One region of the Micromonospora sp. NPDC049139 genome, then DNA from elsewhere that is predicted to be linked to it. Evidence: riboswitches for the same ligand, from Rfam matches in the RefSeq annotation. Region 1 holds a riboswitch; the other holds the start of a gene.

Region 1 (14,991 bases):
AAAAGTCTCCGGCGAGACGCCCTCCCGCACGAAGCATCTTGCGCCGCCCGGTTCCTGCCGTCAAGTCCTTGTCGGCGCGTTTTCCGCACTCACAGCGAAAAGCCAGTTACCCGGCGGATCGACCCGATCCCCCGTCCGGGTGGGTCGCCCCTCCCCCGTTCCTCCCGGCCCCCCGTCCCGGGACGACAACGGGCGGCCGGCGCCCCGTGGGTGCCGGCCGCCCGTTCGCCGCGTCAGCCCGCCTTGCTGAACTCGATCGAGATCGACTCGACCGCCTTCTTGCGAGTCATCGACCGCTCCAGGCCCATCGCCTCCAGCGCGTCGTTGACGCTGTCCACGTACGCCGTCAGGCTCGGCGTGGCGGCGTAGTAGGTGCCGGTCGTGGTCTGGGTGGACGCGCACGTCGTGTCGGTGATCCCACACGCCATCGTGTAGTGCGTGGCGCTGGTCCACTGGGTCGAGGCGCCCTGCACGAACAGCCGGGTGTTCACCCGGCACGCCGCGAACAGGTACGGGTTGCGGACCGTGGTGGTGAACGTCGCGGTGTCGGTGCCGGGCCAGTAGCTCACGGTCGACTCCGCCACACAGCCGCCGTCGAAGCTGCTCGACGACTTGCTGACGGTGTACTTGTCCAGCGTCCCGGCCGCCGCCGGCGTGGCGCCGAGGGCCACCACACCGAGGGAGGCGGCCAGCATGGTGAAGGCGGTCACGGCCGCCCGGGTGACGCGGGCCGGTGCTGCGTTCATGGGAACCCCTCTCGTGCCGGCCGGGTGGTCGCGGCCGACCGCAATTCGTCGCCAATGTGACAGGCGGCGGTGGACCCCGGGAGATTCCGGGTGCCGCCACCTGCAGATTCTTCGGCCGGGTCGGGAGGGCTGTCCAAGACGCGACACCGATGGGCCATAGGACGGACCTATGAGTACTGGTAGATCTTCTGATCGTCGATGCCCGCGGGGGTCGGGCGAGGGGGATCGTCATGGTGGAACTACGTCAACTCCGGTACTTCCTCGCCGTCGCCGAGGAGCGGTCCTTCACCCGCGCCGCCGCGCTGCTGCACGTCAGTCAGCCGACGCTGAGCCAGCAGATCCGCGCCCTGGAGCGGTCGGTGCGCGCGCCGCTGTTCCACCGGGAGCCGGCGGGCGTCCGACTCACCGAGGCCGGATCCGCGCTGCTCGAACCGGCCCAGCGGGCCGTGGTCGGGGTCGCCGACGGCGTACGGGCGGCCCGGGACACCGTCGGCACCGGCGACGGCACGCTACGCGTCGGCTTCAGCACCGGCGGGGCGGGCGACCTCATCGCGTCGATCCTGCCCGCCTGGCAGCGGGCCGCTCCCGAGGTACGGCTGGTCCTGCGCGAACTGACCGTGGGCGGGCTGTACACCGCCCTGCTGGAGGACCAGATCGACGTGGCGCTCACCCGGCTGCCGCTGGACCCCGAACGGCACGACTGGACGGTGCTGTTCGCCGAGCCCCGCGTCCTCGCGCTCAGCGCCCGGCATCCCCTGGCCGACGCCGGCGCGGCGGTGTCGCTGGCGGACGTGCTCACGCTGGCCATGCCCCGGATCGAGGACGTGCCGACGATCCGCGACTACTGGCTGCTCAACGACTACCGCGACGGCTGCCCGCCGCAGCAGCGCGGGGTGACGGTCACCTCGCCGGCGGAGATGGCGTACCTGATCCTCCAGGACCCGGCGGTGGTGGCCGTGGGCCCCCGCACGGCACGCGGGCTCTCGCCCCTCGCGGAGCTGCGCTTCGTGGAGCTGTCCGAGGTCGCCCCGGTGCCCTTCGTCGCGGCCGCCCGGCGGCACGACCGCCGTGCCGCCGTGCTCGCCTTCCGTCAGGTCGCCGCGACGGTCGCGCGCCACCTGCACGGCGCGACGACGCCGGCCGGTGGCAGACCGGACCGGGTGGCCGGCGTCGGGGCGAGTCGCGCGACCGGTGCCGGGGCGGGCCGGGCCGGCGGCTGAGCCGCGAGCGGTCACCGGCCTCGGACCTCAGCCGAGGAGGCCGGCGTCGCGGGCGGCGCGCAGCGAGGGCCTGATGCGGTGGGTGGGGCCGGCCTGGGCGGCGATCGCGTCGAGGGTCTTGAGCCCCTCGCCGGTGTTGAAGACGACGGTCTCCGCGGTCGGGTCGAGCCGGCCGGACTCGACCAGCTTGCGCAGCACCGCCACCGTCACCCCGCCGGCGGTCTCGGCGAACACGCCGGTGGTGCGGGCCAGCAGCCGGATGCCGGCGCGGATCTCGTCGTCGTCGACGTACTCCATCCAGCCCCCGGTGCGGCGCACCGCCTCCAACGCGTAGAGGCCGGCGGCCGGATCGCCGATGTTCAGCGACTTGGCGATGCCCGTCGGCTTGACCGGGGTGATCGTGTCGGTGTCGGCGTGCAGGGCGGCGGCGATCGGGTTGCAGCCGGCCGACTGTGCGCCGAAGACCTTCCAGCCGCCGGCCGGCGCCTCGACCAGGCCGATCTCGACCAGCTCGGCGAACGCCTTGTCGATCTTGGTGAGCAGCTCCCCGGAGGCCATCGGGATGACCACCTGGGCCGGGATCCGCCAGCCGAGCTGCTCGGCCACCTCGTAGCCGAGCGTCTTCGACCCCTCGGCGTAGTAGGGGCGGACGTTGACGTTGACGAACGCGGTGTCCTCGAACTCGTCCGTCTCCACCAGCTCGCCGCAGAGCCGGTTCACGTCGTCGTACGAGCCGTCGACGGCGACCAGCTCGCCGCCGTAGACGGCGGTCGTGACGACCTTGCCCTGCTCCAGGTCGCCGGGGATGAAGACCACCGACGGCGCCCCGGCGCGGGCGGCGTGCGCGGCGACCGAGTTGGCCAGGTTGCCGGTGGAGGCGCAGGCGTAGCGGCTGAAGCCGAGCGCCCGGGCGGCGGTCAGCGCGACCGAGACCACCCGGTCCTTGAACGAGTGGGTCGGGTTGCCGCTGTCGTCCTTGACCCAGAGCGGGGCGGTGATGCCCAGCTCGGCCGCGAGGTGCGGGGCGGCGACCAGCGGGGTGAAGCCCGGGTCGAGGGTGACCCTGGTCGCCGGGTCCTGGCCGGCGGGCAGCAGCGCGGCGTACCGCCAGATGTTCTGCGGACCGGCCTCGATCTGCTCCCGGGTGACCGTCGCCAGCGCGGCGGCGTCGTAGTCGACCTCCAGCGGGCCGAAACACTCGTAGCAGGCGTGCTGGGCGGCGAGCGGGTAGCGGGCCGAACAGGCTCGGCAGACCAGGGCGCGGGCGGGGCTGGCGGTGGTGTCGATGCCGGAGACGGCGAACGTCGACGTCATGTCGAGGGGTCCTCTCATCTTTCCCCGCATCGCACCCTGCGGCGGGGACGGAATTGGCACCTGCCCCGTCGGTCGCTCAGCGGTGAGCGCGCGGGGTGGTTGCCGGGGCGTCGTCGGGCCGTATCCCTCAGCCCCTCTGGATGAGGTATGCAGTTGTACCTGCGAGTTTAAGCACCGACGCCGCCCGGATCGATGGCAGATCCCAGGATGTGAGCGATCCTGCAGTCGCCGCCGAGCCGCAGGGGCGGCCTCTCCTCGACGGTACGGATTCAGGCTGCCGCGGAGCGGGAACCGGCGGCGGGGCGCCGGGCGCGCAGCAGGGTGTCGCGCCCACCTGCCCGGACCGAACACGGCGACCAGCAGCGGTCGTGTGCCCCTGGCGCGCTCCCGTTACCTTGCAGGCACATTGACGGAAAGGAACGCGCGAATGCGTCGCAAGCTCGTCCCGGTGGTGGCGCTCTCCATGGCCTGCCTGCTGGCGGTGACCACCGCCTGCTCCGCGGGCAACCGGAAGAAGCGGGACCGGTCCGCCGACCGGCCCGCCAGCGCGAAGCGGGACGACGTCGACGCCGCCTGGGCGACCCCGACCCCCCGCCGCACCGGCGACCAGCTCACCTGCCTCGAACTGCGCAACACCCGGATCGGCAGCAGCCGGGTCCGCTACCGCGGGTACGCCGCCCCGATCCGCCTCGCCGCCGGTCGCTGGTCCGACCGGGACGGCACGACCGTGGAGTTGCAGCGGCCGTGCGCCATCGGCGACCTCGACGGCGACGGCGCGGGCGACGCGATCGGCGTGATCATGCTCGACGGCGGCGGCACCGGCCGCTTCTTCACTCTCGCCGCCTGGCGCAACGTCAAGGGCGAGCCGGACTACCAGGCCCAGGTCGACCTCGGCGACCGTACGCCGGTGGAGAGCATCAGCGTGCGCGACGGCAGGGCGACGGTGGTCTACCTGACCCGGCCCGCGGACGGCCCGACGGCCGAGCTGAGCATCCGGCGTACCGCCGTCTACCAGCTCAGGGGAACGACGCTGGCCGAGCTGAGCCACACCGACGCCCGGGTTGCCGACGCGTCCGACGACGGGGAAACCGTCGGCTCCGGCACCGCGCCAGACTCCCCCGACTCCCCCGACCGCAAGCGCAGGCCCCGTTCCCGCTGACGTCCCGCCGGGGGGTCGTACCGGGCCCAGGACCGCGCCGGCCGATCCGCCGGCGCGGGCTCCGGTCGTGCCGGGCGGGGGCCAGCTCAGCCTGGAACCGGCCGGTGGGCTGGTGGCCTCGGTAGCCGTATGGACCCGGTGGACGGGCAACCCTGCTGACTCACCGCGCCGAGGCAGCCCCACCCCGAGGCCGGGGGACGCTCGAAGTACTGGACGGGCTGCGACGGGATGGCCTCGGTGGTGAACGTGGCGGCGCCGCTCGGGATGCGTTGCTCGTGGGCACCGGTCGTGTCGGTGTAGGAGGCGACGATGTGCCACTCGCAGGTGTGGGTGGACACCTCCGGCTGGATGCGGAACGCCATGTTCGACTGACCGTTGCCCAGCTCGACGACGTTGCGGCGGAAGTACAGCTGACCCTCCTGCGGCTCGCCCTCGTCCAGGACGTACGGGCCGTGCGGCTTGTCCGTCGGCCCACCGGTCAGGTCCCACAGCAGCCCCTGCCGGGACTCCGCGCCCGCCGGCGGAAGGGTGACGACGGTCTGCGCCGTGGGTACGCGGCACGAGTCCTTGACGGCGGTCATGTTGTTGATCGTGAGTCCGGCGGCGCGATCGCTGTTCAGGTTCAGGTCGAACGTCTGGGCGTGACCGCGGTTCTCGTTGCCGTCCTCGAGCGGCGCCACATAGGACGCGTGCTCGACCACCCGGCCGCCGAGCGGCTTCAGGAACTCCCACACCTCTGACGCGTCGCCGTTCAGGGCGGTGAGGATGGCCTGCTCGCCTTCGGTCAGCGGCCGGTCGAGCAGCACACTGAAGGCCTCGGGCAGGTCCCGGTCGTAGTCGAGGGGAGTGACGGTGGACACGAACGCGGCCTGCTCACGGTCCACCGCCTTCTCAGCCTGCCTGTCCGAGCGGGCCCGCTCGGTGGCCGTCGACCGGTCCAGGAGGAAGTTCGCCTGGTAGGCGAACAGCACGCCGACCACGACGATGACGGCGGCGGCGGTCGCGTACACCGCGCGCTGCTTCGGCGAAAGCCCGCGAAACCCAGGCAGTCGCTCATCCGCCAGCACGGCCCAGGCTTTCGGCCCGGGCGCCCGCCCGGACGGCTGCTCCGGTGGCGGTGCGGACGGCGGCGCGGGCGACGGCGCAGCCGCCGGCACGGACGGCGGCGCGGGCGACGGCGCAGCCGCCGGCACGGACGGCGGCGCAGGTGGCGACACGGACGGCGGCGCAGGTGGCGACACGGAGCGGGACGTGGACGGCTCAGCCGGTGGCACGGGCGACGGCTCGGCGGGCGGCTCAGGCTGCGGCACGGCGGGCGAGGTGGGCATACCCGATTCTCACTCACCGGCGCCATGCCCTTACGGACCGCTCGGCGCCGCCTGGGTCCGCACACCGATCACCTCGCCCAAGTTGGGACGGGTGATGTCGTAGACGATTCAGCTCGACAGGCACCGCGCGGGTGGCCCGGTCCGGCCGGTCCCTCAGGTGGGGCAGCTCGACAGCACCGCCGGACCCTCCGCCGGCCGGGTGTCCGAGGCTCGGCGACGCACCGGTGCGATGATCAGGCGATGGCGACCCCCGCGCACCGACCCGTACCGTGCTCGCGCGGTGGAGTTCCAGGACCGGCACGGGCGCTCGGGGTCGCGATGGCCGGCCTCGTCCTGCTCGGCGCCTGCTCCCCGGCGACCGAACCGCCGTCGGCCGATCCGGCACCGAGCAGGATGCCGAGAGCGGGCGCGCCAACGCCGAATTCCGGGGGCGCCCCCGCCGCCGAGTGCCCGGAATCCGGCGTTCGGATCAGTTCGCCGGGCTCCAACGCCGCGATGGGTCTGCGGGCCTCGGGCTGGAGCTGGTCAACTGCGGCACGGAGCCCTACCCGTTGAACGGCTACCCGGCGCTGCGTCTGCACGACGGCGACGGCAACCCGATACCGGTCCGGGTGGTCAACGGGGCCAAGGAGATCACGCCGGGCTTCGACGCCCCGTCCCGACCGCTGACCCTGCGGCCCGGCGAACGGGCCGGGGCCGCCGTGCTCTGGCGCAACCTGGTCACCGACCCGACGGTCGTCGCCACCAACGGCGAGCGCCTGGAGGTCGCGCCCGCCGCCGGCCGGCCCGCGCAGGTCGTCGACCTGGACGGACCGATCGATCTCGGCAACACGGGCCGGATCGGGGTCAGCGCCTGGAAGAAGATGGCGACCGACCCGACGCCGACCCGGCCGGTGTCGGGCACCTCGGCGCCGAGCAGCTCCATGCCGCTGCCGTGAGTGTCCGGTGCCTCAGCTGGTGACGTCCTTGCGGGTGAAGCGCCAGAAGGCGAGGCCCCAGAACAGCGTCGCGTAGCTGATCGCGGAGATCGCGCCGCGTACCACGTCGTCGGTCTGCACCGGCGTCGACAGCAGCCCCAGCCAGGCGTTGGCGTAGTGGGTCGGCAGGAACGCGCGCAGCGCGCCGAGCGCGGTGATCTGGTCGAGGATGCTGGAGAGGATCCAGAGCAGCACCGCGCCGCCGACCGCGCCGAGCGCGGCGTCCGTGACCACCGACAGCAGGAACGCCAGGCCGGCCACCACCAGGAGTACGACGGCCAGGTAGCCGAGCACGCCCAGCAGCCGCAGCAGTCCCTCCCCCGGTTCGAGCTGGGCGGCGACGGTGCTGCGCAGCGGCTCCCACCCGTAGCGCAGCGTGCCGATCAGCAGGGCCGTGCCGGCGAGCAGCGCCAGCGCCAGCGCCGAGTAGACGAGCGCGACCAGCAGCTTCACCGTCAGCAGCCGGGCCCGGGGCACCGGCACCGCTAGCAGGTAGCGCAGGCTGCCCCAGCTCGCCTCGCTGGCCACCGTGTCGCCGCAGAACAGCGCCACCACCACGACCAGCAGGAACGACGCCGAGACGAAGATGGTGAACAGGGTGAAATTCAGCCCGCCCGAGGTGGCGAACTCGACCAGGCTGCCGAACTCCCCGCGCCCGTTGTCGTCGTCGTCGCCCGTGTCGAACTGGAAGGCGATCAGGATGATCAGCGGCAGCAGCACCATGAACCCGAGCGCGAGCTGCGTACGCCGCCGGGATGCCTGCCGCCGGAATTCGGCGCCGAACGGCAGGGTGGCCGACGGCCGGTAACCCGCCGCCGCGCCCACCGTGGGTGACGTCCCCGCCATCATCGGTCCCCGCTTCCCCGAGAGTTCTCACCGACCAGGGCGAGGAACGCGTCCTCCAGGCGGCGCCGCGGCACCACCCGGTCCACCCCGATGCCGGCCCGGACCAGCTCGGCGACCACCTCGCTGCGGGCGGTCCCGTTGGTGTCCACCACGAGCTGGCCCTCGCCGTCGGGAAGCACCCGCACCCCGTGCAGGCCGTCCAGCACCGCGCGGGCGGCCGCTGGGTCGGTCACGTCGAAGAGCACGCTGGGCGACTCGCCCACGATCTCCTCGACCGGGCCCGAGGCGACGATGCGGCCCTTGTTCACCACCACCGCGTGCGTGCAGGTCTGCTCCACCTCGGCGAGCAGGTGGCTGGAGACCAGCACCGCGCGGCCGTCGGTGGCGTAGCGCTGGAGCACCCGGCGCATCTCCGCGATCTGCGGCGGGTCGAGCCCGTCGGTCGGCTCGTCGAGCACCAGCAGCTCGGGCAGGCCCAGCATGGCCTGCGCGATGGCGAGGCGCTGCTTCATGCCGTGGCTGTAGTTCTTGATCCTGCGGTGCACGGAGTCGCCCAGGCCGGCGATCTCCAGGGCCTCGTCGAAGTGCGCGTCCTCGGCCGGCCGCCCGGTGGCCCGCCAGTACGCCCTCAGGTTCTCCAGGCCGGACAGGTGCGGCAGGAATCCCGGCCCCTCGACCAGCGCGCCGATCCTGGACAGCACCGGCGAGCCGGGTACCAGCCGGTGCCCGAAGACGTAGATCTCGCCGGCCGTGGGCTGGGTCAGCCCCATCAGCACCCGCAGCGTGGTGGTCTTGCCGGCGCCGTTGGGGCCGAGCAGGCCGACGACCTGGCCGGGGTGCACCTCGAAGTCCACGTTGGAGACGGCGACGAAGCCGTCCGCGTACTCCTTGCGGAGCTGCCGCACGGCGAGCGGGACGCCCGCGTACGCCGGGTGGACGGAGCTGTCCTGGCGGCGGTGTCGGCGCCGCGCCACGGTCACGACCGCGACGAGCCCGACCGCGATCGCGGCGACCAGCCCGACCAGCACCCACCGCCACACCGTGGCGGCGGTGGGGATCGGCTCGCCGGCGACGGTCGGCAGGCCGACCGCGCCGCCGGCCGCGACGGTGTGGACGGTGGGCTCGACCGGGGTGGCGTACGCCTGGTCGGAGGTCGCCACCACGACGCGCAGCCGGTGTCCCGCCTCGACGCGACGGACGATCGCCGGCAGCGTGACGGTGACCGGCTGCGCCGCCTCGATCTCGCGCGGCAGGCCGGTGAGCCGGACCGGGGCGACCAGGCCGTTGGGCAGGGTGGCCGCGCCGTTGGGTTCGACGTCGTAGAGCTTGACGAAGAGCACCGCCTCGCCGGTCGGCGACGCCGCCCGGATGTCCACGGTCGGCGCGCCCACCACGTCCACCGCCTCGGTCAGCGGCTCCGACTCGAACCGGGCGTGCTGGCCGGGGATGTCCCCGGCGACGCCGCCGAGCAGGGACGACAACTCGCCGGCGAAGGGCACCGAGGAGATGGCGGCGGGGTTACCGGCCGGCGGGTTGGCGACCGGCTGGGCCGGGCCGGCCACCGGAACGTCGCGGCGGGCCGTGCCGGCGACGCCCGGGTAGTCGGCGGTGCGGTAGCCGGTGGCCACCAGGCCCCGGTCGAGGGCGTCGAAGCCGGCGATGCGGGACCAGGTGAAGTCGGCCCCCGGGGCCTCGCCCTCACCCTTGACGTAGTGGTCGAGCCACTGCACGGTCAGGAACTTCACCCGGTCCGAGTCGGTCCGCGGGCCCTCGCCGCCGTCGTGCCCGCCGGTGAACCAGGCCACCCGCACGGGCGTGCCGGCGGCGGCGATGCCGCGCGCATTGGCGTCCGCCTCGCCGAGCGGGAAGAGGGTGTCCGCCGCGCCCTGCACCAGCAGGGTCGGCGCCTTGATGCGGTCCAGCACGCCGGCCGGGCTGGACCGGCGCAGCAGGTCCACGGCGGCCTGGTCGGCCCGGCCGGTGGTGGCGATCCGCAGGTACGCGGCGCAGATGTCGGCGGCGAACCGGCCGCACGACGGGTCGGCGGCCCGGGCCGGCGCCCGCCCCGGACCGGTTCCCGGGCCGGCGCCCGGCCCCGGGCTGGGCGGGCCGGCGGAGGCGGGCGCCCCCTCGGGCTCGGTGGCGCCGGCCCCGGAGAGCCCCGCCGGCCCGGAGCCGACGTTGCCGCCGCCGCCAAAGAAGAGGCCGGCCCAGCCGGACTTGAAGACGCCCTCGGTGGGCTGCTTGCCGGTGCTCTCGGGCAGGAAGGAGCGGGACAGGTCGTGCCAGGTGATCATCGGGACGATCGCGTCGACGCGCTGGTCCTGTGCCGCGAGGAGGAGCGCCAGGCCGCCGCCGTACGAGCCGCCGACCACGCCGACCTTCGGGTCGCCCGTGGCGTCGGTGCGGATCTCGGGGCGGGCGGCGAGCCAGTCCAGCAGGCGCTGGGCGTCCCGGACCTCGTAGTCCGGGTGGTCCAGGTGGATCTGCCCGCCGCTGCGGCCGAAGCCGCGCGCCGTCCAGGTGAGCACGGCGTAGCCGCGCCCGGCGAACTCCTCGGCGTCGGCGCGGACGGACTCCTTGGTGCCGCCGAAGCCGTGCGCCAGCAGCACCGCCGGCACCCGCCTCGCCGCCGAGGCGCCCTCCGGCAGGTAGAACGTGGTGTCCAGGTCGACGGGCTGGTCGCCGGCCGGTCCGGAGCGGACGGTCAGCATCGCCGACTCGGCGCGGACGTCCGGCCCCTGCGGGACCACCGCCCAGGTCACGGCGGCGGCGAGCAGCACCACGGCCGCCGCCGCGGCGACCGCGCGCCGGCGGGTGGGCAGGGCACGCCGGATCCACGCGGCCGACGACGGCGATCTCATGCGGCACACGGTACGGCCCGAACCCTGAGCGTTGGCTGAGATCCTCCGTACGGCCGTCCGGTTGGTCCGATCGGCGGCCGGACCGGTGCGACCGCCGCAGGTCCCCGACCCTCCCGGAGAGACGGATTCGGATCACGTGAATTCCGATTTTCGGTGAGAAATCCCCTCCGATCCATCCATGCCACTCTCCCGAACGGCACCCAGCGTGGCCGGTGTCGGGACGAACGGTCACCTGGCACCTCATGACGGAAAGCTGACCGTTCGACGGCCGGACCACCCCTCGCTGTTCGGTTAGTTTCCGGTCCGATGCACGGGACTCCACGGTCGATGCCCGATCGGGCCACCCGGGGAGGAAGACCGGGGTCGGCCGGGGGGGTTCGACCCGTTCACGTGAAGGGGGCGGTCGTGATGAGAGGTGGACTGGACGAGACACTGGCCCGGTTGGCCCGGCGCGAGGAGGCGCTGCGCCGGCGGGCCGCCGACCAGGGCGGGGCGGCGGACGGGGAGGCCGCCGCACCGCCGGCAGTGCCGGACGGGGTGGCCCGGGCCCGCGCCCGGGTCCGCACGTCGCACTCGGAGCAGCTCGCCGACGGCCGGGGCGAGACCCGCAACGCCGGGCCCGGCTGGGGCGACGCCCGGCGGGCCGGCGAGCCCCGCGACCCGGTGGCGGAGGTCGCCGACGCGGTCCGCCGGGTGGTGGTGGGCCACCCCGGCATGGCCGTCACCATTCGGGTCGAGCACGACCGGAAGGCGTACCCGCTGCGGATCGCCTGGACCGGCACGGGCGTGACGGTCGGCGCTGAGACGCCCGCCGTACCGCCGCCGCCAGCGGGGCCGACGTCGGGCAGGACGCCGCCGGCCTGGACGCCCGGCCGGGAGGGGCCGAGCGCCGACCCGGCGGCGCGGCTGACCGAACTGCTCCGCGGCGACCCGTCCCTGCTCGACGACGGTTCCGGCGGGTAGGCAGCGCGTCGTGTGGGGAGCGCGGTGCAGGGCTGCCTGGCTCGAAGCACGACGGGTGCCGGATGACATCGGGAGCTAGGGTCGGGCGGTGGCGGAACCCGACCTGACCCTGACCGCGAGCCTGCGGCCGGCCGCGCTGGACGCCCGACGGGGCATCGTCCGGCTACATCCGGAGGTGCTCACCGCGCTGGCGCTGCGCCCGGGCGACCCGGTGCGCCTGGCCGGCCGGCGGGTGACCGCCGGGATCGTCGCGGCCGATCCGACCGCGAGCACCGCCCTGCTCCACGCCGACGACCTGATGCTGGGCAACCTCGGCGTCCGCGACGGCGGCCAGGTGACCGTGAGCCCCCTCCCGGTCACCGCGGCCCGCCGCGTGGTCATCGCCGGGCCGGCGCCGGTCGCCGCCGTGGTCTCCCCCGAGATGCTCCGGCTGGCCCTGCTCGGCAAGGTGGTGACGACCGGGGACGACGTGTCGCTGCTGCCGCAGGACGTCCTGCCCGACGCCTCGGTACGCAGCCTGATGGAGGCCGCCCGACGCAGCCTCTCCAACAGCGTCGGCTACGCCTGGACCAGCACCCTGCTCACGGTGGTCGCCGCCGAGCCCGGCACCGGCTCCCTGGTCACCATGGACACCGTCGTCGGCTGGGAACACGGCCCGGCGACCCACGGCTCCGCCGGCACGGCGGGCTCGCCGGTCGCCCGGGCCGCCGGCACGGCGGGCGGGTCCGGTCAGGCCGCCGGCCTGGCGGGCTCCGGCCGGGCCGCCGGCGCCGGCAGCGCGCCGGGGGGCGGGCCCCGCCCGGCGCACGTCGGCGCGGCCGACCTGGACACCGGCGGCCCGGCCGCCGGCACGCACCGGGCCCGGCGTGAACCGGCGACCGCGGACGTCACGAGCCGGGCCGGCGCGGGCGACGGCGCCACGAAGACGGACGAGGAGGCCGTGCCGTCGGTGGACGAGCTGCCCGGGCTGCGGTCCCAGGCCGAGGAGTTGACCGAGCTGCTCGACCTCGGCTTCCACCACCGCGAGGTGCTCGGCCGGCTGGGCACCACCGTCTCGCTGGGCGTACTAGTCGCCGGGCCGGCCGGCTCCGGCAAGGCGGCGCTGGTGCGCGCGGTGGCCGCCCGGGTCGGGGCCCGGGTCTGCCCGCTCTGGGCACCCGAGTTGGCCGCGCTGACCAACCAGGCCGCCGCCGACCGGCTGCGCGCGGCCGCGGCCGAGACGCAGACGGGCGGCCCCGCGGTGCTGCTGGTCACCGACGTGGAGGCGCTCGCCCCGGCCGACGGGCCGGGACCGCTGGCCACCGTGTTCCGCCAGGTGGTCGCCGAGACCGTCCGGTCCGGCGCGGCGGTGGTCTGCACCACCGGCCGGCCCGAGGCCGTCGACCCGGCGCTGCGCGCCCCGGACCTGCTCTCGCTGCGGATCGGCGTCCCGCTGCCGGACCCGGCGCTGCGCCGGGAACAGTTGACCGTGCTGACCCGGCAGGTCCCGCTCGCCGAGGACGTGCGGCTCGACGAGGTCGCCGGGCGTACCCCCGGCTTCGTCGCCGCCGACCTGGCCGCGCTGGTGCGCGAGGCCGGGGTGCGCGCCGCGCTGCGGCAGAAGTCGGCCGAGACGCCGACGGTCGCGATGACCGACTTCACCGCCGCCCTGGAGGTGGTCCGGCCGACCTCCATGGCGGCGTCCACCCTGGAGCTGGCCTCGGTGACCCTCGACGACGTGGGCGACCTGACGGAGGTCAAGGAGACGCTGACCGAGTCGGTGCTCTGGCCGCTGACCTACCCGGACACCTTCGCCCGGCTCGGCGTGCAGCCACCACGCGGGGTGCTCCTCTACGGCCCCCCGGGCTGCGGCAAGACCTACCTGGTCACCGCGCTGGCCGGGTCGGGCCGGGCGAACGTGCTCTCGGTCAAGGGCGCGGAGCTGCTGTCGAAGTGGGTGGGCGAGAGCGAGCGCGCCGTCCGCGAGCTGTTCCGCCGGGCCCGCGAGGCCGCGCCCACGCTGGTCTTCCTCGACGAGGTGGACGCGCTCGCGCCGGTGCGCGGCCAGGCCAGCGACGGCGGTACGACCGACCGCGTGGTCGCCGCGCTGCTCACCGAGCTGGACGGGGTGGAGGCGCTGCGCAACGTGGTGGTGGTCGGCGCGACGAACCGGCCCGACCTGGTGGACCCGGCACTGCTGCGCCCCGGGCGGCTGGAACGGCTGGTCTACGTGCCGCCGCCGGACGGGCCGGCGCGGGCGGAGATCCTGCGCGCCGCGTCGCGGAACGTGCCGCTGGCGCCGGAGGTGGACCTGGCGGCGCTGGGCGCGGAGCTGGACGGCTTCTCGGCGGCGGACTGCGCCGCACTGGTACGGGAGGCGGCGTTGGCCGCCATGCGGGAGTCGCTGACCGCCTCCACGGTCACCGCCGCGCACGTGGCGGCGGCCCGCTCCCGGGTCCGCCCATCCCTGGACCCGGCCCAGGTCGCGTGGCTCGCGGCGTACGCCGAGAAGCGCGCCAGCTGACCACGGGCGCGGTCTTCCCGGGCCGGCCGCCGGTCAGTCGGTGGGCAGCAGGGGGCCGAGCGGGCCCAGGTCGAGGTTGAGGTCCTCGGGGGCCAGGCCGAAGTACTCGCGCAGCCCCGTCATCTGCTCCTCCAGCGCCATCAGCGTCGTGCCGATCCGCTCGACCTGCTCCTCGGTGAGGTCGCCGAGGTCGACGCGGCGCAGCGCCTGCCGCTCCATGAGCTGCCGCAGCAGCTCGATCACGGTGAGCACGAGGCTGGCCAGCCCCCGCTCGACGGAGTCCCGGTCGACCGCGAGCCGGCGGTCCAGCGGGGTCACCCGGGGCGGCTGCCACCGGGTGTCCCCGAGCGCGGCGGCCAGTTCGGCGGCCTCGTCCCGGCGGGTCCCGGCACCTGAGGCGGTGATGCCGCCCGGGGCGTTCGGGCCGCCGTCCGGGGCGGTCATGCCGGTGCCCCTGGTGACGAGGCGGCCCCGGGCACGGCAGCGTCCCGCAGCTCCGGCGGGGCGAGCGCGCCGACGGAGGCGACCAGGGCGCGCAGGGAGATCCGGACCAGGTCGACGTCGGCGATGGCGATGGTGATGTCGCCGCTGATCACCACGCCGGTGGCGAGGACCCGGTCCAGCAGGTCCACCAGCGCCACCGGCCGGTAGGCCAGCGGGTCGTCGGCGCTGCTCGGCGCGAGCGAGGTGGTCACCACGCCGGCCCCCGGGCGGTCGGCGCGTCGGCGCGGCGGGCGGTCAGCACGCCGGCTCCCGCACGGTCAGCGGGGGCTCGGGCGGTCGCTCCTCGGCGAAGGAGTACGGCGGCCACGGCCCGGTCAGCTCCAACCGGATCTCCGGGTGCCGCCCGGCGAGCGTGTCGACCAGCCGGCTGAAGGCGGCGAGCGCCTCCTGCCCGACCAGGTACGCCCCGTTGAGCACCATGGCGGTGGGCGCGCCGGAGAGCCGGCGGTCCTGCGGTGGGTGCCGCCGGGCGGCCACCGCGTGCCCGGCGAGGGCCGCGTGCACGGCGGCGGCGGCGTCGGCGGCGATCCGCTGCCCCTCCTCCCGGGCGGTGAGCTGGGCCCGGCG
Region 2 (14,991 bases), on a different contig from region 1:
TGACCGCTCTCCGCACCGCCACCAGGCCACCGGCGCCGCAGCCGGCAGGCCGGGCCCCGGGCTCGCGCACCGTCCGCGTCGGCAGCACCGGCGAGGACGTGGCGTACGTCAAGCGGTTCGTCGGCGCGCGGCGGTGCGGGCCGCCGGGCACCCGCTTCGACGCGAAGACCGAGGCGGGGGTCCGCTGGTACCAGCGGATGCGCGGGCTCACCGACGACGGCATCGTCGGCCGGCTCACCTGGGCCGAGATGGGCGTACGCGTCACCTACTGATTCACGGTGCGGAACCGGGTCGCCCCGGTCCCGCGCCCGTACCGAACCGCCCGGTCGTGCCGACGACCCGGGGCGCGCAATCGATGACCGGAGTGTCCATGGTGTGGCGTGGTCGCCACGCCGGCGGGGCGGGGGAGTTCATGACCCAGAGCTTGAGCGAAGAGGGCGTACGCGGGGCCGTCCTGGCGACCGTGGGCACGCGGCGGCCGGACCCGGTGGCCGTCACCCAGAGCCCGACCAGCCGCGTGCCGCACGACCTGTTGCTCGCGGAGCTGCTCGACGCCGTCGACGACCTCGTCCCGTACGCGCGGGAGCTGAAGCCGGCGCGCCGCCGGCTGTGGGCCATGCTGAACCCGGCGGCCGGCGCGCCGGTGCCCACCGCCCGGGCGATGGCGCGCCGGGTCCGGGGCGTGGAGATGGCCTGGGCGGTGACCGTGGCGCTCGGCCCGGCCCTGCGCCAACTGGCCGACCTCGCCCGGCCCGGCCAGTACCTCCCCCCGTTCGAGCCACGGCTGCGCGGCTACCTCCACAAGGCCCGCGAGGCGTACTGCGCCGCGATCACCGAGGCGCTCGACGCCGCGCCGCCGCACCGGATCGAGGCCCGGCAGAACGAGGGCGACCGGTTGGTCGGGGAGTTCTCGACGACGATGCCGCTGCTCTACCTGACCGACCGCATGGGTCTGGAGGCCGTGATCGGGCAGCTCGCCGACCAGGTCACCGACCTCGTCGCCCTGCGGGCGGAACGGGAGGACGACGCCCTTCCCGGACGGGCCGCGGACGCCGAGACCGGCGTCGCCATGACCGCCCCCGGGCAGGAGTGGTTCCTGCGCCGCCGCCTGCTGGCCGAGCTGTACGCGGTACGCGCCTACTCGTTCCGCGACTACCTGCAGCCGTATGTGCGGTTCAGCCAGAAGTTGCGCACCATCAGCCTGGCGGTGCAGATCCTGACCACCCGGGAACGGCTGTCGTGGCTCGCCGACCAACCGGTGCTGCCCAGCGCGGCGACGGAACGGGTGGACGGGTACGTCGTCGAACTCGCGTCGGCCCTCACCCATGTGGAGCAGAGCTTCCTGCTGCACAAGGACGGCGCGTACGTCGAGGCGGCGGAGCGGCACCGGCTCGCCGTCGCGGTGCTGGCCACCGTCACCGGCCGACCCGGGTTCAAGGCCGACCTCGACGACATCGCCGACACCATCGAACTGCAGAAGACCGTCAAGGCGATCGCGGCCGGAGTGGCGATCGGCGTCGCCACGGCGATCACCGCAGGGGCGGCCGGCGCCGCCGCCGGCGCGGTGCTGGAGACCGTCGTCGGCAGCGGCACGGTGCTCGGCTCGATCGCCGTCTCGGCGGGCGTGGTCGCCACCCGGCTGATGTGGGAGACGCTCGTCGCCCGTGGCGCGTCCGAGCTGCTGCTGGGGCCGGAGTCCATCACGGCGACGTCGTTCCAGGAGGACCTCGCGTGGCAGGCGCTGCAGGCCGCCGTCGTCCGTGTCGTGCTCTGCGGCTCCGGGGACATCTTCAAGGCGGTGGCCCGGTCCGGTGACCGGGCCGAGCAGGTCGCCCGGCTCGTGGTCGAGCAGATCACCACCTTCGGGTTCGGCGAGGCGCAGCACCTGATCCGCACCGGGGAGCTGCGCAGCCTGCGGGACAGCGTGGTGGCCGCGGTGCAGCAGGCCGCCACCACGGGCGCCGTCATGGTCGGCGGGCTGATGGCGAGGTCGTTCCTCGACCGGCTCGGCGCGGCCCGCGGGGCGCTCACCGTCGACGGCGAGCGGCGGCTGCAGGAGCTGGAGGCCGAGCGCGCGCAGGTCGCCCAGGACTTCGAGGCCGTCCGCAACGGCACGGCCGGCCCGGAACAGTTCCGGGCGTGGGCGGCCCGCGCGGCACAGGCCTGGAACGGGCTGGTCGCCCTCGTCGACGGGCTGCCGCCCGGGGCGGAACGCGACGCGGCGCTGCTCCGGCTCACCGCCGCCAAGGGCGAGATCGAGCTGCGCCTCGCCGAGGCCGGGATCAGCGCCTCGCTGACCTGGCCGGACGCCGTACCGACCTTCGAGGGCCTGCTGCCGGGCCTGGTGGTCTTCAGCGACGACGCCCGGCCGGTGCTCGACGCCGCCTACCCGCCCGGCACCCGGCGGCCCACCGACCTCCCCGACGCCGTGCTCGTGTCCGGCTCCGGCGGCCGGCGCCTGCTCCTGCTGCCCGAGGGCGACCTGCCGGCGCGGGCCGCGACGCCGGAGCGGCTGGTCCACGTGCCCGAGGCGAGCATGCGGCCCGGGCCAGCACCCGAGCCGGTGGTGCTGCCCGGCGCGGCGACCCTGGGCCTGGAGCGCCTCCAGGCCGCCTTCGGCCCCGACAAGGTGGCGAAGATCCTCGCGCAGGCGGCCAGGGGACGGGAGTCGTTCCTGCGTCTGCTCGCACACCCGGACCTGGCCGGCGTCGGCGCCGTCCAGTCCCGCTCGACCGCCCTGTACGGGCTCGCGTCGCATCCCGCGTCGATCGCGTTCGGGCGGCAGTGGGGTCCGCTGCTGGTGCTGCGGCTGCGCAAGCGGCTCGGCACGGCGCAGGTCGACGACGGGCTCGGCCGGGCGGGCACCCTGCTGGAGCAGGCCCCGGCGGGTGACCGCCCGGCGCTCGTCGCCCGGCTGATGTCGCTGACCAGCCAGCAGCTGCGCCGGGAACTGGCACTCGCTCCCCCGCTGCGCCCGCCGCGCCGCAAGATCACGCCGGAGAACCTGGGCGTCGACCGGGCCCACCCCAGTTGGCGGGTCCTGGCCGACGAGGTGGCCCGGGACTTCCCCGCGCTCACCCCGGACCAGCGCCGGGCGATGACCGACTGCCTGCAGGTCGTCGAGGTCGCCGAGGCCGGCGAGTTCGACGCGTACCGGCCGCAGACCAGGATCGCGCTCGTCGACTCGTTCGAGAAGATAATGGTCGACGGGCAGATCCGCGTGCCGGATCTGACCATCGTCGCCAACCGCATGCGCGGCCGGCTCGCCGAGCACGTCTTCCTCGGTCCGCTGCCCGTCCTGCAGCAGACGATGTGGTTCCTCGGCGCGCGGATCGGCACCTGGCTGACCGGCCGGTCCAACCTGGACGGGCACTGGATGGCCGGCGACGTGCCGTGCTTCCTCGAGCTGAAGTCCGACGCGATCCACCTCCAGACCGCCGCGGAGCAGCAGGCGACGGCCCGGCAGTACCTGCGCGACGCGCTCGGGGACTTCGAGAACATCCCGGCCGGATCGCAGTACCACCTCTGGTTCATCCGGGACCCGGGGCCGGACGGGCGGCAGCGGATGCTCGAGATCCTCCTGCCGCCGGGCGGCCCGATCGCGGGGGTGCACTTCGGGCCGGAGCCGCCGCCGGGCGTGCCGCAGCGGTGACCGCCGCGGCGCGACACCACGGCCGACAATCCGGCAGGAGCGTCGGCGACCGGGATCGACACGTGGACTCCCGGCCGCTACTCGACGAGTGGGACGCCGTCCTCGACCGATGACGAAAAAACAGGCGTGTCGGCACGGCAAGTCCTTCACATCCGCGTGGAATCAGCAGGAAACGCGGAAATTCTTTCATCTATACATTCGAATGCATCGCCGTCTAGCATCACCTCCGACCAGATCGACATTCCCGGATCTCCGCACCACCCCCCGCACGGGATCCGGCGTCAGGAGAGGGACGACCGATGACACTCCCCCGCCTGTCCAGGCGCCACTGGCGTCTGGGCGTCGCAACAGCCGCGGTCACCGCCGCGGTGGCGTTCGGCACCCCAGCGACCGCCGCTCCCGCCGAGGGGCAGATCCTCCAGGCCGGCGGCGCCACCGCGGTCTCCGGCTCGTACATCGTGGTGTTCAAGGACACCGCGGTGACCCGGGCCGAGGTCACGGGCAACGCCCGCGCCCTGGCCAGTCGGCACGACGGCACCGTCGCCCGGACCTTCCAGCACACGGTGCGCGGGTTCGAGGCCCGGATGTCCGCCGCGCAGGCCCGGCGGTTGGCCGCCGACCCGTCGGTGAAGTACGTCCAGCAGAACCACGTCGTGCGGATCTCCGGTACGCAGAGCCCCACCCCGTCGTGGGGCCTGGACCGCAGTGACCAGCGCGACCTGCCGTTGAACAACTCCTACACCTACCCGAACGGCGGCTCCGGCGTCCGGGCGTACATCATCGACACCGGCATCCGGTTCTCGCACAGCGACTTCGGTGGCCGCGCGGTCACCGGTTTCGACTCGGTCGACGGCGGCGCGGCCGACGACTGCAACGGCCACGGCACCCACGTCGCGGGCACTGTGGGCGGCACCGCGTACGGCATGGCCAAGAACGCCACCCTGGTCGGCGTCCGGGTCCTCGACTGTGGGGGCAGCGGCACGTACGCCGGGGTGATCGCGGGCATCGACTGGGTCACCGGCGACCACGACCCCGGCGAGCTGGCGGTGGCCAACATGAGCCTCGGCGGCGGGAAGGACCAGGCCGTCAACGACGCGGTGACGGCCTCCATCGCCGACGGCGTCAGCTACGCCATCGCGGCCGGCAACGACTACTCCGCCGACGCCTGCGGCGTCTCGCCGGCCAGCACCCCCAACGCGATCACCGTGGGGGCGACCACCAGCACCGACGCCCGGGCGGACTACTCCAACATCGGCACCTGCCTGGACATCTTCGCCCCGGGCTCGTCGATCACCTCGGCGTGGCACACCGGCGACAGCGCCACCAACACCATCAGCGGCACGTCGATGGCCACGCCGCACGTGGCCGGCGCGGCCGCGCTGGTCCTCGCCGCCAACCCGTCGTACACCCCGCAGCAGGTCCGCGACAAGCTCGTCAACGACGCGACCAACGGCAAGGTCACCAACCCGGGCACCGGCTCACCGAACAAGCTGCTCTACGTCGGCAACATCAGCACGCCGACGCAGGACTTCGCCATGTCGGTGTCGCCCACCTCCGGAACGGTCAACCCGGGCAGCTCGGTCACCGCGACCGTCGGCACCACCACCACGGTCGGCAGCGCGCAGAACGTGACGTTCTCCGCCAACGGCCTGCCCGCCGGGGCCACGGCGAGCTTCAGCCCGGCGTCGGTCACCTCCGGCAACTCCGCCACGATGACCATCTCCACCACCGGCACCACCGCGCCGGGCACCTACCCGGTGACCGTCACCGGCACCGGCACGGTCACCACCCAGACCGCGTCGTACACGTTGACGGTCAACGGGCCGCCCGGCTGCTCGCAGACCAACGGCACCGACGTCAGCATCGGCGACAACACCACGGTGGAAAGCTCGATCACCATCAGCGGGTGCTCCGGCAACGCCTCCGCCACCAGCACCGTCGCCGTGAACATCGTCCACACCTACATCGGTGACCTCGTCGTCAGCCTCGTCGCCCCCGACGGCACCGCCTACACCCTGCACAACCGCAGCGGCGGCTCGACCGACAACATCAACCAGACCTACACCGTCAACCTCTCCAGCGAGGCCGCCAACGGCACCTGGAAGCTGCGGGTGCAGGACGCCGCCTCCGGCGACACCGGCTACCTCAACACCTGGACGCTCAACCTGGTCGGCGGGACGCCCCCGGGCTGCACCGGCACGAACGGCACCGACGTCAGCATCGGCGACAACACCACGGTGGAAAGCTCGATCACCATCAGCGGCTGCTCCGGCAACGCCTCCACCGCAAGCACCGTCGCCGTGAACATCGTCCACACCTACATCGGTGACCTCGTCGTCACCCTCATCGCCCCCGACGGCACCGCCTACACCCTGCACAACCGCACCGGCGGCTCGACCGACAACATCAACCAGACCTACACCGTCAACCTCTCCTCCGAGGCCCGTAACGGCACCTGGAAGCTGCGGGTGCAGGACGCCGCCTCCGGCGACACCGGCTACCTCAACACCTGGACGCTGACGCTCTAGCGGCAACGGCGCCACCAGCGCACCCCCACACCGGGACCCCGGCTGAACCTCGGGATCTAGCGGTCCTCGCAACACCCAGACCTTCTGGGAGTTGCGAGGACCGTGTCCGTTTCTGCTGGACTCAAGGCGAAGTTCTTCGAAGACGCTGCGCGAGCAGACCGGGTTCGCCGACCACCTCGCCCGCCGCGCCACCGACCCCCGGCTACACCGTCCGGCAGCACCCGCGGCACGTGGGCGGCGCGATCGAGGAGTGACCGCCCGGAACCGAGCCCGCCGGTTCGGCCCCGGGTTCGGCGTGGGTTCGCCACCGGGCTCGGCGTCGGGGTCAGCCTCAATTCGCCGCCGGTCGCCGCCTGGGTCGGCAGCGTCTCCGCTCGCGCCGGGCGGCGCCACGTGAGGGTGGTCATAGCGGCTGGACGCGCCACCACGGGGGGCTGCTAGCCTCGTCGGCAGGTCATGAGCGCCAGCGTCAAGCCCCGGCTCGCTGGCCGGCAACCCTCGTCCGCGCAGGGGTGCCCCGGGTGAAGACCAGGCACCGGAGCAGCTCCGGTGCAAGCGTGGCCTGGTTCCCAGGTCAGCAACGACCGAGGAGAGCCATGTCCTTCCGCATCTGCGTACCGACGGTCCGCGCCGCGGCCCCGACGCCGCCCCTGACCCGGCGCCGCCACGTCGACATGATGCGGGTCTGCAGCGCCTCGTGTCGCCCCGGCGACCCGCGCTAGCCACGCACCAGACCCCCTTCCCAGGACCACCCCAGCGGTACGCCCACCGGGCGCACCGCCGGCGACGCACGCCCGTGCCCGCCGTCGGAGACCCCTTTCGGAGACACCTGTGCGATTCCTTCCCGCCCTCACCCGCGCCGCCGCCCTCGGCGTCGCCGCCGTCCTCGCCGCCACCGCCCTGACCGCCTGCGGCGACGACGCGTCCGAGGCGACCGACAACCCGTACAACCTGCTCCAGCCGGGTGTGCTGCGCACCGGCACGCTCACCGACGCCCCGCCGAACGTCTACCTCAAGGACGGCAAGTTCACCGGCTTCGACAACGACCTGCTCACCGCGGTCGCCGCGAAGGTCGGCCTGAAGGTCGAGTTCGTCGGGACGGACTTCTCCGCGCTACTCTCGCAGGTCAACAACCGCAAGTTCGACGTCGGCAGCTCCTCGATCACCATCACCGAGGCCCGCAAGAAGACCGTCGACTTCGGCAACGGCTACGATTTCGGCCACTTCGGGCTCGACGTGCCGGCCAATTCGTCGATCACCGGTTTCGACCAGCTCGCCGGCAAGCGGGTCGTGGTCGTGCAGGGCACCGTCCAGGACGACTACGCGACCGGCGAGGGCCTCGACCCGGTCCGGGTGCCCGACTACAACGGCGCGATCAACCAGCTCAAGGCCGGCACCGCCGACGCCTGGATCGCCCCCGCCGAGATCGGCGACAAGTCGGCCGCCGACAGCAACGGCAAGATCAAGGTGGCGGGGAAGCTGCTCAGCCCGGCCCCGACGGCGTACGCGTTCGCCAAGAGCAACGACAAGCTGCGCGAGGCGCTGAACAAGGGCCTCGACGAGGTGATCGCCGACGGCACGTGGAGCCGCCTGCAGGCCCAGTACTACCCGGGCCGCCCGATCCCCGCCGACTTCAAGCCGGGCAGCGGCACCGTCCCGGTGCCGTCGGCCTCGGCCGCCTCCTGACACGTACGGACGACGAGCGAGCGGGACGGTAGGAGAACACGATGGATCCGTTGAGCACCCTGTGGGAGACCTTCTTCGACTGGGACTCCATGCGCGAGGCGCTGCCCGAGATGCTGACGGTCGGGCTGCCCAACACGCTGATCCTCGCGATCTCCGCCGCCCTGCTCGGCTCGGTGCTGGGCATGGGGCTGGCCGTCGCCGGCATCTCGCGTACCCGATGGTTGCGCTGGCCGGCGCGGGTCTACACCGACGTGTTCCGCGGCCTGCCGGCCGCGGCGACCATCCTGCTCATCGGCGTCGGTCTGGCGCCGCTGGGCATGGAGGTGTGGGGCCCCAACCCGTATCCCCTGGGCATCCTGGCGCTGTCGCTGATCGCGGCGGCCTACATCGGCGAGATCTTCCGCTCCGGCATCCAGTCGGTGGAGGCCGCCCAGCTGGAGGGGGCCCGGGCGCTGGGCCTGTCCTGGGGCGAGGCGATGCGCCTGGTGATCGTGCCGCAGGGCATCCGCCGGGTGCTGCCGGCCTGGGTGAACCAGCTGATCGCGCTGATCAAGGACTCCAGCCTGGTCTACTTCCTCGGCCTGCTGGCCAGCCAGCGGGAGCTGTTCCGGATCGGGCAGGACTACGCGGCGAACACCGGCAACCAGTCGGCGCTGCTGCTGGCCGGCCTGTTCTACCTGGCGCTGACCGTGCCGCTGACCCACGTCGTGAACTGGATCGACCGGCGGCTGCGGCACGGCCGGCAGGCCGCCGCGCCCGCCGACGCCGACGACGACCTCGACCTGGCGCTGCCGGGGGCGGCGGGAGGAAACCAGCGATGAGCATCGACACGACGACCTCGGTGAGCCTGAGCGTCCGCGACGTGCACCTGGCCTTCGGGTCGCACCGGGTGCTGCGCGGCGTGGACCTGGACGTCGCGCGGGGCGCGACGGCCTGCGTGATCGGCCCGTCCGGCTCGGGCAAGTCCACGCTTCTGCGCGCCATCAACCGGCTCATCGAGCCCGATCGGGGCGACGTGCTGCTCGACGGGCGCAGCGTGCTGGGCGACGACCCGGACGCCCTGCGGCAGCGGGTCGGCATGGTCTTCCAGCAGTTCAACCTCTTCCCGCACATGAGCGTGCTGCGCAACATCACCCTCGCGCTGCGCCGGATCAGGAAGCTTGGTGAGGACGAGGCGGCGGCGGTCGCCCGCGACCACCTGGAGCTGGTGGGGCTCGCGGCCAAGGCCGACGCCCGGCCGGCGCACCTGTCGGGCGGGCAGCAGCAGCGGGTCGCGATCGCCCGCGCGCTGGCGTTGCGGCCGCAGGTGATGCTCTTCGACGAGGCGACCTCGGCTCTGGACCCGGAGCTGGTCAAGGGGGTGCTGGGGCTGATGGCCGAGCTGTCCGCCGGCGGCATGACGATGGTGGTGGTCACCCACGAGATGGGCTTCGCCCGCGAGGTCGCCGACACCGTCGCGTTCATGGATCGCGGCGTGGTGCTGGAGGCCGGCGAGCCGGCCGCGATCTTCGAGGGGGCGGAGCACCCCCGGCTGCGCCGTTTCCTCTCCCAGGTGCTCTGACCCGCCGCGACGTCCCCACCGAGGAGCACCACCGGCGCCGCCGGGAACTGGGACAACGGGCATGCGGCCGTCTGAGGCGCATCTTCCGTGAATGCACGCGGTCCGGTGCCGACCGAGTATCGCGGGCACGCCGCTGTGCGGTGGTCCCCCGCTCGGTGCGGCCCGATCACCCGATCGTCGGCGGACCGTCCCTCTCGGAGGATCGTCGGACGCCGGTTCGCGCCGCGGATCCGCCCGTACCGGTCTACGCTGCCTGGTGACGCCCCCTGACGGTCCGCGCTGTCGTCGGTCCGGGCAGCCGGCTCGTTCACCGGCCGAAGCCTCCGTTGTCGGAAACCCGACGACCCACGGCCACCTGCGCGTCGCTGCCCGTGATCCTCTACCTCGGCACGGGCGGTCACCTGGACGACCGGTCGACTCCTTATTGACCAGCGGCGGCGGCCTGGGCAATATCTTCCACAACACAGGCGGCCACTGGAGTTTCCTTTCACACACCCCCTTCCCACCCCCGACCCGGCCGCACAGGAGATGCCATGCACCTCGACCACTCCGAACTGGACCGCCGGACCCTGCTGCGGGCCGGCCTCGGCGCCGCCACGGTCGCGGTCGTCGGAAGCGAACTCGCCTTCCCCTCCGCCGCGCAGGCGGACCCCGGCGCCGACCTGGACTGGATCTACAGCTGCGACGAGTGGGGCGCGCGTCCGCCGGCGGACCCGCTGTCGGTCAGCGCCATCCCCACCAACAAGATCATCGTGCACCACATGGCGTTCCCGAACGTCACCGACTACTCCGAGGCGCAGGCGATCAAGCTGGCCCGCGACTGCCAGGACCTGCACATGGACGGCAACCGCTGGTCCGACACCGGCCAGCACTTCACCGTCAGCCGCGGCGGATACGTCATGGAGGGGCGCCGAGGCAGCCTGGAGCGGCTGCAGGCCGGCGACCGGCAGATGATCTCGGCGCACTGTCCGGGCGAGAACGGCCGGGCGATCGGCATCGAGAACGAGGGCACGTACGTCACCGAGACTCCGCCGGAGGCGTTGCTGGACTCGCTGGTCAAGCTCTGCACGACCATCTGCCGGCAGTACGGTCTGCACGCCCACGACATCTTCGGGCACTGGGACTTCCGCACCACCCAGTGCCCCGGCGCCGCCTTCTACCGGCAGTTCCCCGACCTGCGCCGCCGGGTGTTCGAGGCGCTCGACACCGACCTGGCGGACGTGCCGGCCCGCCGCTGGCCGGACCTGTGGCGGTTCGTCGGCTCGCCGTCGGTGCGGGTCGTGCAGTACCTGCTGGCCCACCGCGGCTACACCGTGCCGGTCAACAGCGTCTTCGACGCCGCCACCGTCGCGGCCGTGCAGGACTGGCAGTACCGCAACGGCATCCCGGTCGACGTCGACGCCACCCTCACCGCGCCGACCTGGGAGACGCTGGCGCCGGAGCTGGACAAGGACGCCACCGGCATCCCGGTCAGCGCCGCCCAGTTCATGCTCAACTTCAAGGGGTGGGCGGACGTCGCCGTCACCGGCGAGTACGACCACGCCACCAAGAAGGCCGTCCAGGACCTCCAGGCGCTGCACGGCCTGCCCCGCGACGGCAAGCTCACCACCAACACGTGGTGCGTCCTCGTCGGCGGCGTCGTGCGCCACTCCTTCCGGCACTGACCGCCCGCGGCCCGTGGGACGGCCTCCCGCTCCCACGGGCCGCGAAACGCGGGCGCGCCTCGTCCACACCCGGCCCCTGATCTGCGACGATGACGCCTTCACGACCGGAGGAGGGTGCTGTGGCGTCTCGGCTCAACCCGTACATCAGCTTCCCGGGCACCGCGCGGGAGGCAATGGAGTTCTACCAGCGGGTGTTCGGCGGCTCGCTGTCGATGAGCACCTTCGGCGAGTTCGGCACCGACGATCCCGCGCTGACCGACAAGATCATGCATGCGATGTTGGAGACCGACCGGGGCTACACCCTGATGGCCTCGGACACCGCGCCGGGGATGGAGCACGACCCGGGCAACAACGTCGCCGTCAGCCTCAGCGGTGACGACGCCGACGATCTGCGCGGCTACTGGGAGAAGCTGACCGACGGCGGCACGGTGACCATGCCGCTGGAGAAGCAGATGTGGGGCGACGAGTTCGGCATGTGCGTCGACCGCTTCGGCACCCGCTGGATGGTGGACATCGTCCAGCCCCAGGGCTGATCTCGGGAGCGCTTCCGCGACCCGGCGGCCCGGCCGGAGGTGTACCGGCGGCGCGACCGGGTACCGACCGCTGTCCGACGGGTCCGCGGCGCGCCGCACCGGCGCGCCCGGGCCCGCAGCCGCCGGTCAGGGGGTGCACCGATGCCGTCGACGCCGCCGAGCGCGTCTGCCGCCGGGACCCCCGCCGGCCGCGCGACGTCGCCGCACCCGCCGGCCGCCCGCCCCGCCGGGACCGCCTCCGGCCGCGGGAGGTCGCGCCGGCCGCGGCCGCCCCGGACGCCGATGCCACGCCGGCCGCCGGGCCGATGAGCGGCGTCCGGAACCTGCGGGTCCGACCGGATCTGCTCTACGTGGCGAGCGGCTGGAGCACGCTGGTCACCGACGTGCGCGGCCGGATCACCGGCGCCGACCCGCAGGGCTTCTTCGCGCGCAACACCCGGGTGCTCAGCACGGAGCGCCTCGCCGTGGACGGCCGGGAGCCGGTGCCGTTCAGCACGGCCAACGTGGCCGGCCACGCCCAGCTCTCGTACGCCGCACTCGGCGACGGTGAGACACTGCCCTCCCGCGCGGCCTACCTCCTGGTGGAGCGCTTCGTCGGCGAGGGGCTGCGCACCCGGCTGACCGTGGTCAGCTACGCCCCGGTGCCGCTGGAACTGGAACTGCGGATCGATCTCGCCGCCGACTTCGCCGACACCAGCGAGGCCGAGACCGGCCGCCGGATGCAGTCGGGCGCGGTGGACGCGAGCTGGCACCCCGACGACCGCGAGCTGCGCCTGACCTACCGGTGCGACGGCCTCGACCGGGCGGTGGCGATCGGCGTACGCGCGGATTCGCCCGTCCGGTACGTGGACGACGCCGTCCTGGTCGCGGTCACGGTGCCGCCCCGGGGGTCGGGCCGGGTGGAACTCGTGGTCGAGCCGGTCTTCGAGGGACGGCGTCTCGCCGCGCCGCCGCCGACCTTCGCCGAGCCGGGCGACGACGCGGCCCGCGCCCGTGCCCACCTCGCCCGGGAACTGACCCGGCTGAGCAGCAGCAACTTCGACGTCACGGCGGCCTGGCGGTGCGCGGTCGACGACCTGGCGGTGCTGCCGCTGGGTGAGCCGGCCGGGCCGACGGCGCCGATGGCCGGCCTGCCGATCTACCAGGAGATCTTCGGCCGCGACACGATGACCGCGTCGTGGCAGGCCCTGCTCGCCGGGCCGACGATGCTGGCGGACAGCCTGCGGCTCAACGCCGGCCACCTCGGGCGCCGCATCGACGACTGGCGCGACGAGGAGCCCGGCAAGCCGTTGCACGAGGCCCGTCAGGGACCGGTGTCCGCGCTCGGGCTCGACCCGTTCAGCGGCTACTACGGCGACTGGTCGACCGCGCCGGACTTCCTGATCTTCCTCGGGCAGTACTTCGCGTGGACGGGGGATCTCGACACGGTGCGGGATCTGCTGCCGGTCGCGCGCCGCGCCCTGGACTGGATCGACCGGTACGGCGACCCCGACCGGGACGGCTTCCTCGAATACCACTGCCGGTCCCGGGCCGGGCTGAAGAACCAGGGGTGGAAGGACTCGGACACCGCGATCGTCGACGAGCACGGCGAGGTGGTGCCCAACCCGATCGCGACCAGCGAGCTCCAGGCGTACTGGTACGCCGCGCTGCGGCACGCCGCCGTGGTGTTCGCCGCGGCCGGTCACCCCGCGCTCGGCGCCCGGCTGCTCCGCCGGGCCACGGTCCTTCGTCGCCGTTTCCACCGCGCCTACTGGATGCCCGAGCGGGGCTGTCACGCCATGGCGCTCGACCCGGACAAGCGTCAGGTGCGTTCGGTCAACTCCAACGACGGTCACCTGCTCGCCACCGGGATCGTGCCGGCCCGGCTCGCTCCCCTGGTCGCCGACCGGCTGCTCGCCGACGACATGTTCAGCGGCTGGGGGGTGCGCACCCTGTCGTCGGCACACCCGGCGTACAACCCGTTCAGCTACCACCGGGGCAGCGTCTGGCCCGTGGAGGCGGGCACGATCGGCCTCGGGCTGGCCCGGTACGGCTGCTGGGAGCACCTGCACCGCCTCGCCGAGGGGATGTTCGCCGCGGCGGCGCTCTTCACCGAGCACCGCCTGCCGGAGGTGCTCAGCGGCCTGCCGCGCGACGACGCGCACCCGCACCCCGGCGTCTACCCGAACTCGTGCTCCCCGCAGGCCTGGTCCGCCAGCGCGGTCGTCGCGCTCATCCAGGCGCTGCTGGCGCTGCGCCCGGCCGCGCCGCTGCGAACGATCTTCGTCGACCCGCACCTGCCCGAGTGGCTGCCGGACCTCGTCCTCGAGGGCGTGCAGGTCGGCGGGCGCACCGTCGACCTGACCGTCCGGCGTGGACGCGGCGGGCGTACGTCGCTGCGCGCCCGCGGCGACCGGATCGCGGTGGTGCGCCGGCCGACGCTCCAGGCGATGTCCGCCCGCCGGCACCGCCCCTGACCGGCCGCGAATCCGGGACCGCCGGCGCCGCTGCCGGTCTCGAAACACCCGAACGGGCCGGTTCGGGACGATCCTCGCGGTCGTCACCGTCCGGCCGGCGTCGCGCACCGTACGGGCTGCTGTCGGCGCAGGTCGGATAGCGGCGGAACCAGCCAGCGGGACTAGGATCCTGTCGTGGCCGACGCGGGGCTCATCCAGGACGACGAGCGGTTACGCCGTCTCGAGGCGGTGACCGACGCTGCCCTGTCCCGGCTCGACGCGGCCGATCTCTTCGACGAGCTGCTCGATCGCGTCCGGGATCTGCTCGGCGTCGACACCGCGGCCATCCTGCTGCTGGACGCGCACGCCCAGCAGCTCGTGGCCACCGCCGCCAAGGGTCTCGAGGAGGAGGTCCGGCAAGGTTTCCGCGTCTCGGTCGGCCGGGGTTTCGCCGGCCGGATCGCGCTGACCCGACAGCCGGTGGTCATCGAGGAGGTCACCCCCGACGCGGTGGTCAACCCCATCCTGCTGGCGATGGGCCTGACGTCGCTGCTGGGCGTGCCGATATTCGCCCGTGGTGAGCTCATCGGCGTGCTACACGTCGGCACGCTGCAGCACCGTCAGTTCACCGCCGACGACGTCCGCCTGCTGGAGTTGGTCGCCGACCGGGCCAGCCTGGCCCATTTCGCCCGGGCGAACAACCTGGCGCAGACCGCCGCCCTCGCCCTGCAGCGCAGCCTGCTGCCCAACCAGCTGCCCGAGGTGCCCGGCCTGGCCATGTCCGCCCGGTACGTGCCCGGTCACGTCGCCGGCGTCGGCGGGGACTGGTACGACGTGTTCAGCCTGCCGTCGGGCTGGCTGGGGCTGGTGATCGGCGACGTGTCGGGGCACGGCCTGCAGTCGGCCGTGGTGATGGGGCGCGTCCGCAGCGC

The links. Region 1 has a riboswitch for S-adenosylmethionine ahead of thrC (threonine synthase). Riboswitches for the same ligand answer to the same signal wherever they lie in the genome.
Region 2: it holds a riboswitch for S-adenosylmethionine, as region 1 does, so the genes downstream of both, ACZ6Q9_RS01410 (ABC transporter substrate-binding protein) here and thrC (threonine synthase) in region 1, are expected to answer to the same signal.

Annotation. Positions count from the first base shown of each region.
Region 1 is NZ_JBVJHK010000010.1:143,208-158,198, forward strand. It holds gene ACZ6Q9_RS18900 (hypothetical protein) at 234-746, opposite strand; gene ACZ6Q9_RS18905 (LysR family transcriptional regulator) at 977-1,966, shown strand; gene thrC (threonine synthase) at 1,994-3,280, opposite strand; SAM riboswitch class I at 3,292-3,427, opposite strand; gene ACZ6Q9_RS18915 (hypothetical protein) at 3,708-4,439, shown strand; gene ACZ6Q9_RS18920 (hypothetical protein) at 4,526-5,449, opposite strand; gene ACZ6Q9_RS18925 (DUF4232 domain-containing protein) at 6,319-6,705, shown strand; gene ACZ6Q9_RS18930 (ABC transporter permease) at 6,718-7,593, opposite strand; gene ACZ6Q9_RS18935 (alpha/beta fold hydrolase) at 7,590-10,454, opposite strand; gene ACZ6Q9_RS18940 (hypothetical protein) at 10,863-11,417, shown strand; partial or broken gene ACZ6Q9_RS18945 (AAA family ATPase) at 11,506-12,093, shown strand; partial or broken gene ACZ6Q9_RS18950 (AAA family ATPase) at 12,205-13,920, shown strand; gene ACZ6Q9_RS18955 (gas vesicle protein K) at 13,954-14,364, opposite strand; gene ACZ6Q9_RS18960 (gas vesicle protein) at 14,361-14,615, opposite strand; gene ACZ6Q9_RS18965 (GvpL/GvpF family gas vesicle protein) at 14,659-14,991, opposite strand, start outside.
Region 2 is NZ_JBVJHK010000001.1:304,245-319,235, forward strand. It holds gene ACZ6Q9_RS01395 (peptidoglycan-binding domain-containing protein) at 1-272, shown strand, start outside; gene ACZ6Q9_RS01400 (hypothetical protein) at 413-3,652, shown strand; gene ACZ6Q9_RS01405 (proprotein convertase P-domain-containing protein) at 3,952-6,180, shown strand; SAM riboswitch class IV at 6,633-6,744, shown strand; gene ACZ6Q9_RS01410 (ABC transporter substrate-binding protein) at 7,012-7,866, shown strand; gene ACZ6Q9_RS01415 (amino acid ABC transporter permease) at 7,908-8,687, shown strand; gene ACZ6Q9_RS01420 (amino acid ABC transporter ATP-binding protein) at 8,690-9,427, shown strand; gene ACZ6Q9_RS01425 (peptidoglycan recognition protein family protein) at 9,961-11,091, shown strand; gene ACZ6Q9_RS01430 (VOC family protein) at 11,211-11,624, shown strand; gene ACZ6Q9_RS01435 (amylo-alpha-1,6-glucosidase) at 11,930-14,080, shown strand; gene ACZ6Q9_RS01440 (PP2C family protein-serine/threonine phosphatase) at 14,255-14,991, shown strand, end outside.